3 regions of the Pantoea sp. X-Soil-OKNW-556 genome follow, and region 1 is predicted to be linked to each of the others. Evidence: predicted binding sites of a transcription regulator. Region 1 holds the regulator's gene; each other region holds the start of a gene.
The links. Region 1 encodes CRP, which controls carbon source genes, mostly activating them, when cyclic AMP is high. Its sites were predicted from a motif close to ATGTGANNNNNNTCACAT; they were not measured.
Positions count from the first base shown of each region.

Region 2: a site for CRP is predicted at 2,603-2,620, ahead of AC6I8T_RS01980 (nucleoside-specific channel-forming protein Tsx). Genes of this name have one in related genera too.
Region 3: a site for CRP is predicted at 1,500-1,517, ahead of focA (formate transporter FocA). Genes of this name have one in related genera too.

Region 1 is NZ_AP035990.1:4,095,175-4,099,810, reverse strand. It holds gene AC6I8T_RS19150 (YccS/YhfK family putative transporter) at 1-1,852, opposite strand, end outside; gene crp (cAMP-activated global transcriptional regulator CRP) at 1,911-2,543, opposite strand; gene AC6I8T_RS19140 (OsmC family protein) at 2,846-3,250, shown strand; gene AC6I8T_RS19135 (phosphoribulokinase) at 3,298-4,167, opposite strand; gene AC6I8T_RS19130 (YheU family protein) at 4,229-4,447, opposite strand; gene AC6I8T_RS19125 (hydrolase) at 4,450-4,636, opposite strand, start outside.
Region 2 is NZ_AP035990.1:449,191-453,826, forward strand. It holds gene AC6I8T_RS01970 (LysR family transcriptional regulator) at 23-925, shown strand; gene yjdN (VOC family metalloprotein YjdN) at 1,004-1,429, shown strand; gene AC6I8T_RS01980 (nucleoside-specific channel-forming protein Tsx) at 1,539-2,405, opposite strand; gene AC6I8T_RS01985 (sensor histidine kinase) at 2,829-4,184, opposite strand; gene AC6I8T_RS01990 (response regulator) at 4,181-4,636, opposite strand, start outside.
Region 3 is NZ_AP035990.1:1,504,778-1,509,413, reverse strand. It holds gene ycaO (30S ribosomal protein S12 methylthiotransferase accessory factor YcaO) at 1-1,222, shown strand, start outside; gene focA (formate transporter FocA) at 1,575-2,435, shown strand; gene pflB (formate C-acetyltransferase) at 2,509-4,636, shown strand, end outside.

The DNA.
Region 1 (4,636 bases):
CGATCTCACAGGATTGCAGATACCTTTCCGCCAACTTAGGCGTCAGCATGGTATGTTCGCGTGCCAGGATAGTCATGGCGTTGATGTGTTCGACAATAAACTGACTGTGCGTCACCCAGAGCCGCATATCTTTCAGGTACTGCGAATTGAAGCCCGGCTCGGTCATCGCCTGATTCAGCGAGTTAAACATGGCGTTATGCGCCTGGTTGACCTTGATGCGCTGATACGCCAGTTTCTCCGGTGACTGCTCCGGTCCGAGCAATAATTGCATCGCTTCCTGGTCGGCTTCCAGCGCATCGTGCGCATTCTTACGCAGTAAGCCGCTCTGCCACTGCGGCCACAGCCAAATCATGCCGCCAAAGGCAATCAGACATCCCATTAGCGTATCCATCATGCGTGGCAGCAGGAACTGCGCGCCATTCAGTGACAGCAACTGGAGCGAATACACCGCCGTCACCGTAAAGCCAATCATTGACCAGCCGTAATATTTACGTGTCACCAGATAGCTGGCGAGGGTGATCGCCAGCATAAACAACAGGGTGATGGATTCCGGTACGTCAAAGCGTAACGAGGCGGCAGCAATCAACAGCCCGGCAAAGGTGCCGAGCGCTCGGTGTTGAATTCTTACCCGCGTGGCGCTGTAGCCATTCTGGCTGACGAACATGGTGGTCATCAGAATCCAGTAAGGTTTGGGGATGTTGAAGAACAGCGCCAGCGCGCTACCAAACATCAGCATCACGGCAAAACGTGCAGCGGTGCGTAAGGCGGGGGATTTCAGCGACAGATAGCTGCGCAGCGCCGGAAAAAACGGCAGACGCCGTTGGCGATCGGCCATCAGATCACGGGTATACAGCGGTTTCTGGGTGCGCAGCACGCGCGCAATGCGGCTGAAGTGATACAGGCAGAAATTCCCCACCGGATTGTCCGGGTGCTGGCGGGCAATTTTTTCCAGCGCACCCAGCTGCTTATCCATTTGAAACCGTTCCGGCAGTTGGTGATACAAAATGGCATCGGCCAGCAAGCGCAGACGGGCGGAGATGGTCTTGGCATTCCAGCGAATCACCGCTTCAGCATGGCTCTGCTCCACCAGCTTTTGCACTTCTTCCGGCTGATGCAGGCTGACGGAGATATGTTCCTGCAAATCGAGTGCCACCTGAAAGGCACGCGTCAGGCGTTTATGGCTGTTATCGCGGCTGGCCGACAGCATATGCATTTGCTGGTAGCAGGTGGTGATCAGATCTACCGCTTTTTGCTGGCGTGCCAGCAACGGCGGCAGCGCTTTCTCCGGGTCGGTCAGCTGCGTCAACAGGGTATATTTGGCATCGCAATAATCCGCCAGCTCACGGTACAGCAGGCTCAGCGACTCGCGCATCGGCTGCTCTTTCCACAGCCAAAACCAGAACCAGTTGAACAACCCATACCACAAGGTCCCGCCGATATAGAGCAGCGGAGGCACCCAGATCGGCATACGTCCCACCAGGCTCAGGGTAAAGATGGAGGCAATCAGCGTGGCGGGTAACAAGCGGCCATGCAACGGGCTGATCTCACCCGTCACGCCCACTAATAGTGGCAGCACCAGCAGAATCAGCGGCAGGGGGACGTGATAATCCGTCAGCCACTGGATCAGAAAGCTGCCGGTCGCAAACAGGGAACCGCCAATAATCAGGCGTTTAAAAAAGCGTTTATGGGGCGTATCAAGACCGGCGATGTTGCAACAGGCGGGCACTAAGGAGAACAGCAAGCCTTTTTGCAGGTCGCCAAACAGCCAGCCGAGGGCCACGGGCAGGCACAGCACCAGCGTTTGCCGCAGGGCATAGTTCACTTCGGGATGATAGATGATTCGACGCCACATCAGCTCATCGCAGACAAAAACGGCGTGATGCTGCCATCACGCCGTGGGTGAGAAGAAATTAGCGGGTGCCGTAAACGACGATGGTTTTACCATGTGCGGAGATCAGGTTTTGATCTTCCAGCATTTTCAGAATACGGCCAACTGTCTCGCGTGAGCATCCGACGATCTGACCAATTTCCTGACGGGTGATTTTGATCTGCATCCCGTCCGGGTGGGTCATGGCATCGGGCTGTTTGGCCAGATTGAGCAGCGTCTGCGCAATGCGACCGGTCACATCAAGGAAGGCAAGGTTGCCCACTTTTTCTGATGTCACCTGTAGGCGACGCGCCATCTGCGCCGAAAGACGCATTAAAATATCCGGGTTTACCTGAATCAGCTGACGGAATTTTTTGTAGGAAATTTCAGCCACTTCGCAGGCAGTTTTGGCTCGTACCCAGGCACTACGTTCCTGACCTTCTTCAAACAGGCCAAGCTCGCCGATGAAATCCCCCTGATTGAGGTAGGAGAGAATCATCTCTTTGCCTTCTTCATCCTTGATCAGCACCGCAACGGCACCTTTCACGATGTAGTAGAGCGTTTCCGCTTTCTCACCCTGATGAATCAGGGTGCTTTTGGATGGATATTTGTGAATATGGCAATGGGACAGGAACCATTCGAGTGTAGGGTCTGTTTGCGGTTTGCCGAGAACCATTCGCTATTATCCTCTGTTGTAATCGTGCCCAAAACACAGGGGGCAGTTTTCCCTGTCAGGCGGTGAAATCGTAGAGCGCTTCCTGTTAAGGAAAATTATTCGGGTGGACTCTTAAGCCAGGCTTCTGATTCTTCCCGCCTTCGTCTATTGCGACGAAAATATTTTCAGCTCTGTTTGTAGCACAGCTTTTGCTAGCTGTCTTCTGTTGTCTCGCTTCAGCAAAAGGGCGATTAGTCTGGATTGCTGTTTCTCAGGTGAAAGCGTACTCTGGCGGCAAATCAGCCTATTCAGGAGAAAGAATAATGCAGGCACGGGTTAAATGGGTGGAAGGGCTTACCTTTCTCGGAGAATCCTCATCAGGTCACCAGATATTAATGGATGGCAATTCGGGCGACAAAGCACCGAGCCCGATGGAGATGGTGCTGATGGCGGCAGGCGGTTGCAGCGCGATTGACGTCGTGTCGATCCTGCAAAAAGGGCGCAATGATGTGAAGGATTGTGAGGTCAAACTGACCTCGGAACGTCGTGAAGAAGCGCCACGCATTTTCACACATATCAACCTGCATTTTATTGTTACCGGCAAAGCGCTGGGCGATAAAGCAGTGGCGCGGGCGGTTGATCTGTCGGCTGAAAAATATTGCTCGGTAGCGATTATGCTGGGCAAAGGGGTAGAAATCACCCACAGCTACGAGGTTATTGAACTCTAGCCCGGTCGTAACGGCGCGATAAATCGCGCCGTTACGGTTATGTTTGATTATTCGATGCGTTTGCCTTCAATCAGTCGCTGCACCAGCGGCGTCATAATCAGCTCCATCGCCAGACCCATTTTGCCGCCGGGCACCACCAGGGTGTTCATATGCGAGATAAAGGAATCCTGAATCATCGCCAGCAGATAGGGGAAGGCAATACCTTCCAGACCACGGAAATGGATCACCACAAAGCTTTCATCAAGTGATGGAATTTCACGCGCAGCAAACGGGTTAGACGTATCGACGGTGGGTACGCGCTGGAAGTTGATATGGGTGCGTGAGAACTGCGGGGTGATGAAGTTGATGTAATCTTCCATCGAACGCACCACCGAATCCATCACCGCTTCGCGTGAATGGCCGCGCTCGCTGGTGTCGCGAATCAGCTTTTGAATCCACTCAAGGTTGACGATCGGTACCACACCTACCAATAAGTCGACGTGTTCAGCCACGTTGTGCTGCTGCGTCACCACCCCGCCGTGCAAGCCTTCATAAAACAACACATCGGTGTTTTCCGGCAGCGGCTGCCATGGGGTGAAGGTACCCGGCACCTGATTCCACGGCACGGCCTCGTCATAGGTATGCAGATATTTGCGCGACTGACCAAGACCGGTTTTACCGTATTGCTTAAAGGTTTGCTCCAGCAGGCCAAAATCGTTGGCCTCCGGGCCGAAATAGCTGATATGACGGCCAAGGTCGCGCGCTTTGCGGATCGCCATGTCCATCTCAGGGCGCGTGTAGCGATGAAAACTGTCACCTTCGACCTCTGCCGCATGCAGGTTCAACTGCTGGAATATTTTGCGGAAGGCAAGGCTGGTGGTGGTGGTTCCGGCGCCGCTGGAACCGGTAACGGCAATGATCGGATGCCTGGCTGACATAACAAAGCTCCCTGTGAAGTCCGGCGATGAGCATTGTTAGCACGAAAAGCCGGGATGTGCATTAGCCGCGAAATTCACCGCGTGCCATGATATTGACGGTTTCGTGCAGTTCTGACCACACCAGTACTGCGTCACCGCGTTCCAGCTGGCGACGCACATCAGCGACTTTTTGCGCCAGACTGCGCTCCTGTTCACCGTAGTCGGTGCCTTCGCGTAATACAAAGGCTTCGATCAGGTTTTCCAGCGTTTCAGCTTCAAGTTGTTGCCACGGAATAATCACGATCATACATCCAGGTAAGTTGATAACCACTGCGGCACGCGTTGTTCCAGCCACATTTGCGGTCGTAGCAGCGTACCGCCAACAAAGCCGACATGGCCGCCTTGCTGCGTCAGCTGATATTGAATCGAGGACGACAGTTGCTCCGGCTTCGGTATTACTGCGTCGGTCATAAAGGGATCGTCCTTAGCA
Region 2 (4,636 bases), 3.6 Mb from region 1:
CAACGGTTATCACCGAGTAACTATGCCTGCTAACTTAAAATTGCATCAGCTCCGCGCCTTTGTTGATGTGGCCCGCCAGGGCAGCATCCGCGCTGCCAGCCGTCTGTCAGGCGTATCGCAGCCTGCGCTGACTAAGTCGATCCAGGAACTGGAATTGGTACTCGGCGCGCGTTTATTTGAACGACGCCATCAGGGCGTTACCCTGACCGATATTGGTGATAACTTTTTTCGGCATGCCAGCCTGGTACTGGAAGAACTGCGCGTCGCGCAGGAAGATATTCAGCAGCGACTGGGGCTGGCGGGCGGCAGGGTGAATATTGGCGTCGGCGGCAGCATCGCGCGTACCGTGATGCCGCAGGTGATCAATCATTTTCACCGCGAATATCCGCTGGTAAAGGTGCGTATCGTCGAAGGCCAACTGGTGGCGATGGTACATGAGCTGCGCCAGGGGGAGCTGGATTTCACCATCAACACTTACGACCAAAGCCATCTCGATCAGGAACTGACCTACGAACGACTGATGGAGCGAGATTATCAGGTGGTGGTGCGTAAAGGTCATCCGATGGCTCATGCACGCTCGCTGGCGGAGTTGCAGCATTGTGACTGGACCATGCCGACGCCGCAGGGCAGCTATTATCGGCTGCTGCACGATATGTTTGGCGAGCGCGGCATGGCACCAAAAATCGTCGTCACTTGCGAAACCTTTATGGCCTGCACCAGCCTGGTGGCAAAGACCGATTTCGTCAGCATTATCTCGCGAGATGTGATTGAAGACCCAACCCACGGCGGCCAGCTGGTGGCGCTGGAGCTGGATGATCCGTTACCCAAGGCAAACTTTTATCTGATTCAGCGTAAGGACACGGCGTTGACGCCGATGAGCGCCTATATGGCGCAGCTGTTCCGGCGCTATTGTCAACAAAGGTAAGAGTGCGGCCCGGCTCGCGTCCTGTTTGGCTGGCAGCCACTACACTTGGCATCGGGCGTTCACTCTGGAGAACCGACCATGCAAATTACCCCTTATTTGTTTTATGACGGCCGCTGCGAAGAGGCCATCGCATTCTACCTTGAGGCGACTGACGGCGAGTTGCTGTTTAAAATGACCTTTGGCGATATGCCGGAGACGGAATCCACAGAAGGTTGTCCTTCCGGGATGACCTTTCCGCCGGAACATATCATGCACGCGCACCTGCGCATCGGGCAGGGCGAAATTATGTTGAGTGATGGGAATCGTGAGGCGCATTACAACGGCTTTGCAGTGAGTCTCTCCACGCCAGATGAAGTGCAGGGCAAGCGTTGGTTTGATGCGTTGTCTGCCGGCGGGCAGGTGACAAAAAGCTGGGAGCCGACGTTCTGGGCGAATGGTTTTGGCATGTTCACCGATAAGTTCGGTGTGCCGTGGATGGTGAATGCTTACAAACCAAGAATTTAGTCACCGATGTTACCCCGTAGCGGCGCGATTTATCGCGCAATTCGGCGCTGTGCCGGAAAACATTGCGCGATAAATCGTGCCGCTACGGATGAAGGTGGCGTTAGCTAAGTTAGAAGTTATAACCCACAACCAGGTAGTAACCCCAGCCGGTTGATTTCACTTCAAACGGACCATTGCCGAAGTTCAGCTCCTGGCCATCAGCCCACTGTCCACCGTTGTGGAAATAACGCGCCACGGTAGAAACATGCCAGTGGTCGTAGTTCAGCGACAGAATGTGGCTGGATGCAATCGAGTTGCTGGTACGTGATGGACCGGTTTCGTCACGCAGATCGGAACCCCAGTCGAAGTTGGTGAAGCCGATATAGCTCAGCTTACCGCCCCACAGGTCGGTAATCGGCACAAAGTATTTCACCTTGAAGCGATAGCCATCCCAGCTGTTTTCGTTGGCGGCACCGTAGTTCTGCCACTGGTATTTCGCGTACACGTTCAGCGACAGGCCCACATCGGAATGGGTGTCGATATCGGTGCCCAGACCCATATACCAGGTGTTCTGGCGCTGCGACGCGTTGCGGCCCATGTCGTAGATGTAGTTGTTGGCGAAGTACCACTCTTTAAACGGACCAAACGCCAGGCTGGTACCGGTCAGCTTATCGATGGAGAAACGCGGCTCAATTTCCATGAACAGCGGCGAACCGTGGTCGAAAATACCGTTAGCGTTGCTGTTGCCCACACCGAAGAAGTTGGTCAGGTCGGCGTAGCCGTAGAAATCAAACCAGTCCTTTTTGGCAAAGGCTTCGTATTCCAGATACACGTCGTTATTAAACTGTGGTCCGAAACGGGTGTGATAACTGCCCACCACGTTGACGCTCTGATGCCACCAGTCGGAAAGGTATTGCGGGTTGCTGTCTGCTGCTTGGGTCGCGCCGGTCCAGCTGCTGGCCAGTAAGGCCCCTGCTATCAATGCTTTATATTTCATTATCGTTAACCACATGCTCGTGATCGTCGCAAAAATGCGCGATCGGTGTCAGTCGATCCCAGGGGTGGGCGGTGAATTGTTTTAAGCCGGTCTGAGCTGCCGGTTTTTAAAGCTCGCGTAGGGTGCCTGTATCAGTCCGATAGAAAATAGATTTTGATCACGTTTGTCAAAAAGTGTTGCAATTCCATTCACCAAAAATGAGAGTTATGTCACATAAATGTCATGGATCGAACGGAACCCCGCAACCGTTTACGTTGTCGCGACGCGTTGCAAAATGCTTATGGGGGAATCGGATGTAGCGGAGCGATTTATCGCGCATCTTTTTGCGTGGAGGGGCACAGCACAAAAAAACAGCGCGATAAATCGCGCCGCTACGGATGAGGAGCAGGAATAAACAGCGCCGTTACGGATGAGAGACAGCTATTAAGGGAGGGTAACTCGCACCTGCAAACCGCAAATCTGACCCTGCGGATTGAGGCAGTTCGACAGTGCCACCTGCATACGGTGTTTTTGCGCCACGCTGCGAACAATCGACAGCCCAAGGCCGCTACCCTGGGCCTGCACATCAGGCGAGCGAGTGAAGCGGTCAAACGCGCGTTCGATAAAGCCTTCCGGCATACCCGGCCCGTTATCAACAATATCCACCACGGTGTGATTGCCGACGCGATGCAGCAGCACATCCACCAGGCTGCCTTCGGGGGTGTGCAGCATGGCATTACCGATCAGGTTGTCAAACAGGCTGCGTAAATCGGAACGACTGGCCTGGATGCGGTAGTGGGCAGTGCCGTTAAAACCGATATCAATCCCGCGCTTATCGGCCACCACCATCAGCTGCTCGATACTCTCCTTCAGCAGGTCTTCCAGCTCAATATTTTCTACCGTGGCGACCACCGACTGATCTTCCTGGCGCGAGATGTTCAGCAGCTGTGTCACCAGATGGCGGGTACGGGTCACGCCCGCTTCCAGTTGATCAAACTGACGGCTGGCCTCGCCCGGTTGAATATGCTGGCGTAGGTTCTCCAGCTGCAACGTCACGGCGGTGACCGGCGTGCGCAGTTCGTGGGCGGCATCTTCGAGGAACTGGCGCTGTGACGACCAGGCAGCACGCAGTTTATCCAGCAGCGAGTTATAGGCGGCAACCAGCGGCAGGATTTCGTCCGGTAAGCCATCCGGGGGGACGCTGTCGGGATGCAACATCTCCTGGGCGGCAATCTGGCGCGAGGCCACGCGTAAGTCGCGCGTAATGGCGCGCACCACCAGCCAGATCACCAGCAGCGAGAGCGGCATCATTAAAATCAACGGAATAATGGCTGACAGTGCGCGCTTCACCATCACGCTTTTCATATAGCCGATGTTGTAGAGCACCTGAATGGCAGCGATTTCACTGCCGGGTTCGCCGGGGCGATTGAAGACACGCCAGTCGCAGTCTTCACAATCTCCGATCTTAACGTCACTCCAGCCTTTTTTATTTTGCAATGGCGCATTCAACTCCGGCCAGGAACTGGCGCGCAGCTGCTGATTGTCATCCCACAATTGCACCACATAGGCGCTTTTGAGTTTATCGGCGTTGAGCATCAGCGGCATCAGGGCAGGAATGCGTTTGCTGCTGGCCCAGGCATCGGCGATTTTTGCCAGCTGATCGTCCTTCATAGTGCCGATCATGTCGCCGTAGCAGCTGTAAAAATAGGAGGTGACACCACCGATCATCGCCAGATGCATCAGCAACAGGGTAGTCAGCAATTTATTACGCAGGGAACGCATAAACGTGAAGGGTTTCATATTGCAGGGACTCGCCACCCCAGGCCGCGCACGTTGCGAATCACTTCGTTATCCAGCTTGCGGCGCATGCCATGAATTAAGACATCAACCGCATTGCTGGTGACTTCTTCGCCCCAGCCGTAGATGCGGTTTTCCAGTTGTTCGCGTGAAAGAATGGCGCCCGGACGCTCCAGCAGCGCATAAAGCAGGGCGTATTCACGCGCGGTAAGTTGCTCACGCTGCCCTTTATACAGCACTTCACGCGTCATCATATCGAGCTGCACGTCGCCGCTGCCTAACAGGGAATCCGCCGCACCGTGACGACGTCGGGTAATCGCTCGCATTCGCGCCAGGACCTCTTGTAAATCAAAGGGTTTTAGCAGGTAATCATCGGCACCGCTGTCGAGTCCCTGAACACGCTGGGCCACGGTATCACGCGCGGTCAGCACCAGCACCGGCGTCATATCGCCACG
Region 3 (4,636 bases), 2.6 Mb from region 1:
CGGAATGTCAGCAGGTAACACCGCTAACGAAGCGCGTGTACAGGGACTGTCCGAGGTGTTCGAGCGCCATATTAAAAACCGCATCATTGCTGAATCCATCAGCCTGCCAGAAATTCCTGAAGCCGTTATGCAGCGCTATCCTGGCGTGGTTGAGGCCATCGCACGTCTGGAAGCTGAAGGCTTCCCGATTTTTGCCTATGACGCCTCCCTCGGCGGTAAATACCCGGTGATCTGTGTGGTGCTGTTCAACCCAGCGAACGGCACCTGTTTCGCTTCATTTGGTGCACATCCTGATTTTGGTGTGGCGCTGGAGCGTACCGTTACCGAGCTGCTGCAAGGTCGTGGCCTGAAAGATCTCGACGTGTTCACGCCGCCAACCTTCGATGATGAAGAAGTTGCCGAGCATGCCAACCTGGAAACCCACTTTATTGATTCAAGCGGTCTGATTTCCTGGGATATGTTCAAAGACGATGCCGACTATCCGTTTGTTGACTGGAGCTTTGCTGGCAGCACACACGAAGAGTTTGACACGCTGATGGCTATCTTCCGCGCTGAAGATAAAGAAGTGTACATCGCCGATTACGAGCATTTGAGCGTGTATGCCTGCCGCATCATTGTACCGGGCATGTCTGATATTTACCCGGCGGAAGACTTGCTGCTGGCAAACAACAACATGGGCGCACCGCTGCGTGAAACCCTGCTGGCCCTGCCGGCGAGCCAATGGGAGCCGGAAGCCTATCTGGATCTGATCACCCAACTGGATGAAGAAGGTCACGATGACTTCACCCGTGTTCGCGAATTGCTGGGTCTGGCATCGGGCAAAGACAATGGCTGGTTTACGCTGCGTATTGGCGAGCTGAAAGCCATGCTGGCACTGGCTGGTGGTGACCTCGATCAGGCACTGATCTGGACTGAATGGACGATGGAATTTAACCAGTCAATCTTCAGTGCTGAGCGTGCTAACTACTACCGTTGCCTGCAAACCCTGCTGCTGCTGGCTATGGAAGAGGAACGCGATCCGGTTCAATACCACCGCGCGTTTATCCGTATGTACGGTGAAGCAGCCGTTGACGCGGCATCAGCCGCTATCAGCGGTGAAGCGCCGTTCTACGGCCTGCAAGCCGTGGATTTAGATTTGAAAGCCTTCCCGGCTCATCAGTCGTTGCTGGCAGCTTATGAAAAGTTACAGGCGGCCAAACGTCGTTATTGGTTAGCGAAATAAATAGCCTTATTTTGCTGTAAAAGGTCAGATAATGCCCAAAAAGGCGCTGAATAACTTCAGCGCCTTTTTTTATTCTCAGAGGCTTTACCTTTCTCAGGAAAATTTCAGATAACATTTTAGACTCAAGCAATAATATTCGTTAACAATTCAACTTTTCCATCGTTGCGTTTCTCAACAATATTTGCAAATATTAAAAAATATTTATTTGATAATATTCAATTAGTTAATTCGGTTTCGCTTATCCAAAAGCCCCTGACACCCCCACCCCACCGGCCAAATATGATCCATATCAAATCCTGTCCTATACTCCTTTGTTAGTATTAATCCCAGATAATTCCTGGAGAGCGTTAGTGTGAAAACTGACAACCCGTTTAATTCATTATTACCGGCGGCAATGGCAAAGGTTGCTGAAGATGCCGGGGTTTATAAAGCCACTAAACACCCCTTAACCACCTTCTTTCTTGCCATAACCGCTGGCGTATTCATTTCTATCGCTTTTGTGTTCTATATCACCGCCACCACCGGTAGCGGCGCGATGCCTTACGGCATGGCAAAACTGATTGGCGGCATCTGCTTCTCTCTGGGATTAATGCTGGTGGTGGTGTGCGGTGCTGACCTTTTCACCTCCACCGTGCTGATTGTGGTGGCTAAAGCCAGCGGTCGCATCACCTGGGCACAGCTGGGGCGTAACTGGTTAAATGTTTATATCGGTAACCTGATTGGCGCACTGTTTTTTGTCGCGCTAATTTGGCTCTCTGGCGAACATATGGTTGCAAACGGCGCGTGGGGCTTAAACGTTCTGCAAACTGCTGACCATAAAATGCATCATAGCTTTATTGAAGCCGTTAGCCTTGGCACCCTTGCCAACCTGATGGTTTGCCTGGCGGTATGGATGAGTTACTCCGGCCGCAGCCTTCTCGACAAAATGGTGGCGATGATTCTGCCTGTCGCTATGTTTGTTGCCAGCGGCTTTGAGCACAGTATCGCTAACATGTTTTTGATTCCGATGGCGATCATGATTCGCGACTTCGCCAGCCCGGAGTTCTGGCAAATGGCCGGAGCCAGTGCCTCACAATTCCAGGCGCTCAGTGTCGGTAACTTTATTGTCGACAACCTTATTCCTGTCACCATCGGCAACATCATTGGTGGTGGCCTGTTAGTCGGATTGACCTACTGGGTTATCTACCTGCGCGGTGATGACCCGGTACATTAATTAAGTATTGAGTACGGGCACGCCTGATCGCGTGCCAAACGTGAAAGTTTCCCTAAATAAAGGCAGGTATATCATGACCGAACTGAATGAAAAATTGGCGGCAGCCTGGGAAGGATTTAACGCGGGCGAATGGCAGAACGGTGTCAACGTACGCGATTTCATCCAGAAAAATTACACCCCTTATGAAGGCGACGAGTCATTCCTCGCGGGTGCAACCCCGGCAACCACTAAATTGTGGGATAACGTGCTGGAAGGCATCAAGATTGAAAACCGTACTCACGCTCCGGTTGACTTCGATACCGACCTTGCTTCTACCATCACTTCACACGATGCCGGTTACATCAACAAGTCACTGGAAAAAATCGTTGGTCTGCAAACTGAAGCCCCGTTGAAACGCGCCATCATCCCGTTTGGCGGTATCAAAATGGTGGAAGGCTCCTGTAAGGTTTATGGCCGTGAGCTGGATGCCTCACTGAAAAAAGTTTTCACTGATTACCGTAAAACCCATAACCAGGGCGTGTTTGATGTCTATACCCCTGACATCCTGCGTTGCCGTAAATCCGGTGTACTGACCGGTCTGCCAGATGCTTATGGTCGTGGTCGTATCATTGGTGACTATCGTCGCGTTGCGCTGTATGGCATCGACTACCTGATGAAAGACAAAGTTGCGCAGTTCAATTCACTGCAAAGCGACATGGAAAACGGCGTCAATCTGGAAGCCACTATCCGTCTGCGTGAAGAGATTTCTGAACAGCACCGTGCGCTGGGACAGATCAAAGAGATGGCGGCTAAATATGGTCACGATATCTCTCTGCCTGCCACCACGGCGCAGGAAGCGGTGCAGTGGACTTACTACGGCTACCTGGCTGCGGTTAAATCACAGAATGGTGCGGCGATGTCGTTTGGTCGCGTGTCTACCTTCCTTGATGTTTACATCGAACGTGATATCAAAGCAGGCAAGCTGAATGAAGCCGAAGCGCAAGAACTGATTGACCACCTGGTCATGAAACTGCGTATGGTGCGCTTCCTGCGTACGCCGGAATATGATGAGCTGTTCTCTGGCGACCCGATCTGGGCAACTGAGTCCCTGGCAGGTATGGGCGTCGACGGTCGTACTCTGGTCACCAAAAGCACCTTCCGTTTCCTGAACACGCTGTACACCATGGGTCCATCACCGGAACCAAACATGACCATCCTGTGGTCAGAAAAACTGCCGATTAACTTTAAAAAATATGCGGCAAAAGTCTCCATCGATACTTCATCACTGCAATATGAAAACGATGACCTGATGCGTCCTGACTTCAACAACGATGACTATGCCATCGCTTGTTGTGTTAGCCCGATGGTGATCGGTAAACAAATGCAGTTCTTCGGTGCCCGCGCTAACCTGGCGAAAACCCTGCTGTACGCAATCAACGGTGGCGTTGACGAAAAACTGAAAATGCAGGTTGGCCCGAAAGAAGCGCCGATCACTGATGACGTACTGAACTTCGAAACCGTCATGGCGCGTATGGACCACTTCATGGACTGGCTGGCAAAACAGTATGTCACCGCCCTGAACGTTATCCACTACATGCATGATAAATACAGCTATGAAGCGTCGCTGATGGCTCTGCATGACCGTGACGTTTACCGTACTATGGCTTGTGGTATCGCCGGTCTGTCTGTAGCTGCTGACTCACTCTCGGCTATCAAGTATGCCAAAGTGAAACCGGTGCGCGATGCGGATGGCCTGGCGATTGATTTCGAGATCGAAGGTGAATACCCGCAGTTTGGTAACAACGACGCTCGCGTCGATGATATGGCCTGTGACCTGGTTGAACGTTTCATGAAAAAAATTCAGAAACTGGCGACCTATCGCAATGCTGTTCCGACTCAGTCAGTGCTGACCATTACCTCTAACGTGGTTTATGGTAAGAAAACCGGTAATACCCCGGATGGCCGTCGCGCAGGTGCACCGTTCGGACCGGGTGCTAACCCGATGCACGGACGTGACCAGAAAGGTGCGGTTGCCTCACTGACCTCGGTTGCTAAACTGCCGTTCGCCTACGCCAAAGATGGTATCTCTTATACCTTCTCTATCGTACCGAACGCGCTGGGTAAAGATGATAACGTACGTAAAACCAACCTCGCGGGCCTGATGGATGGCTACTTCCACCATGAAGCCAACAATATCGAGGGCGGTCAGCATCTGAACGTTA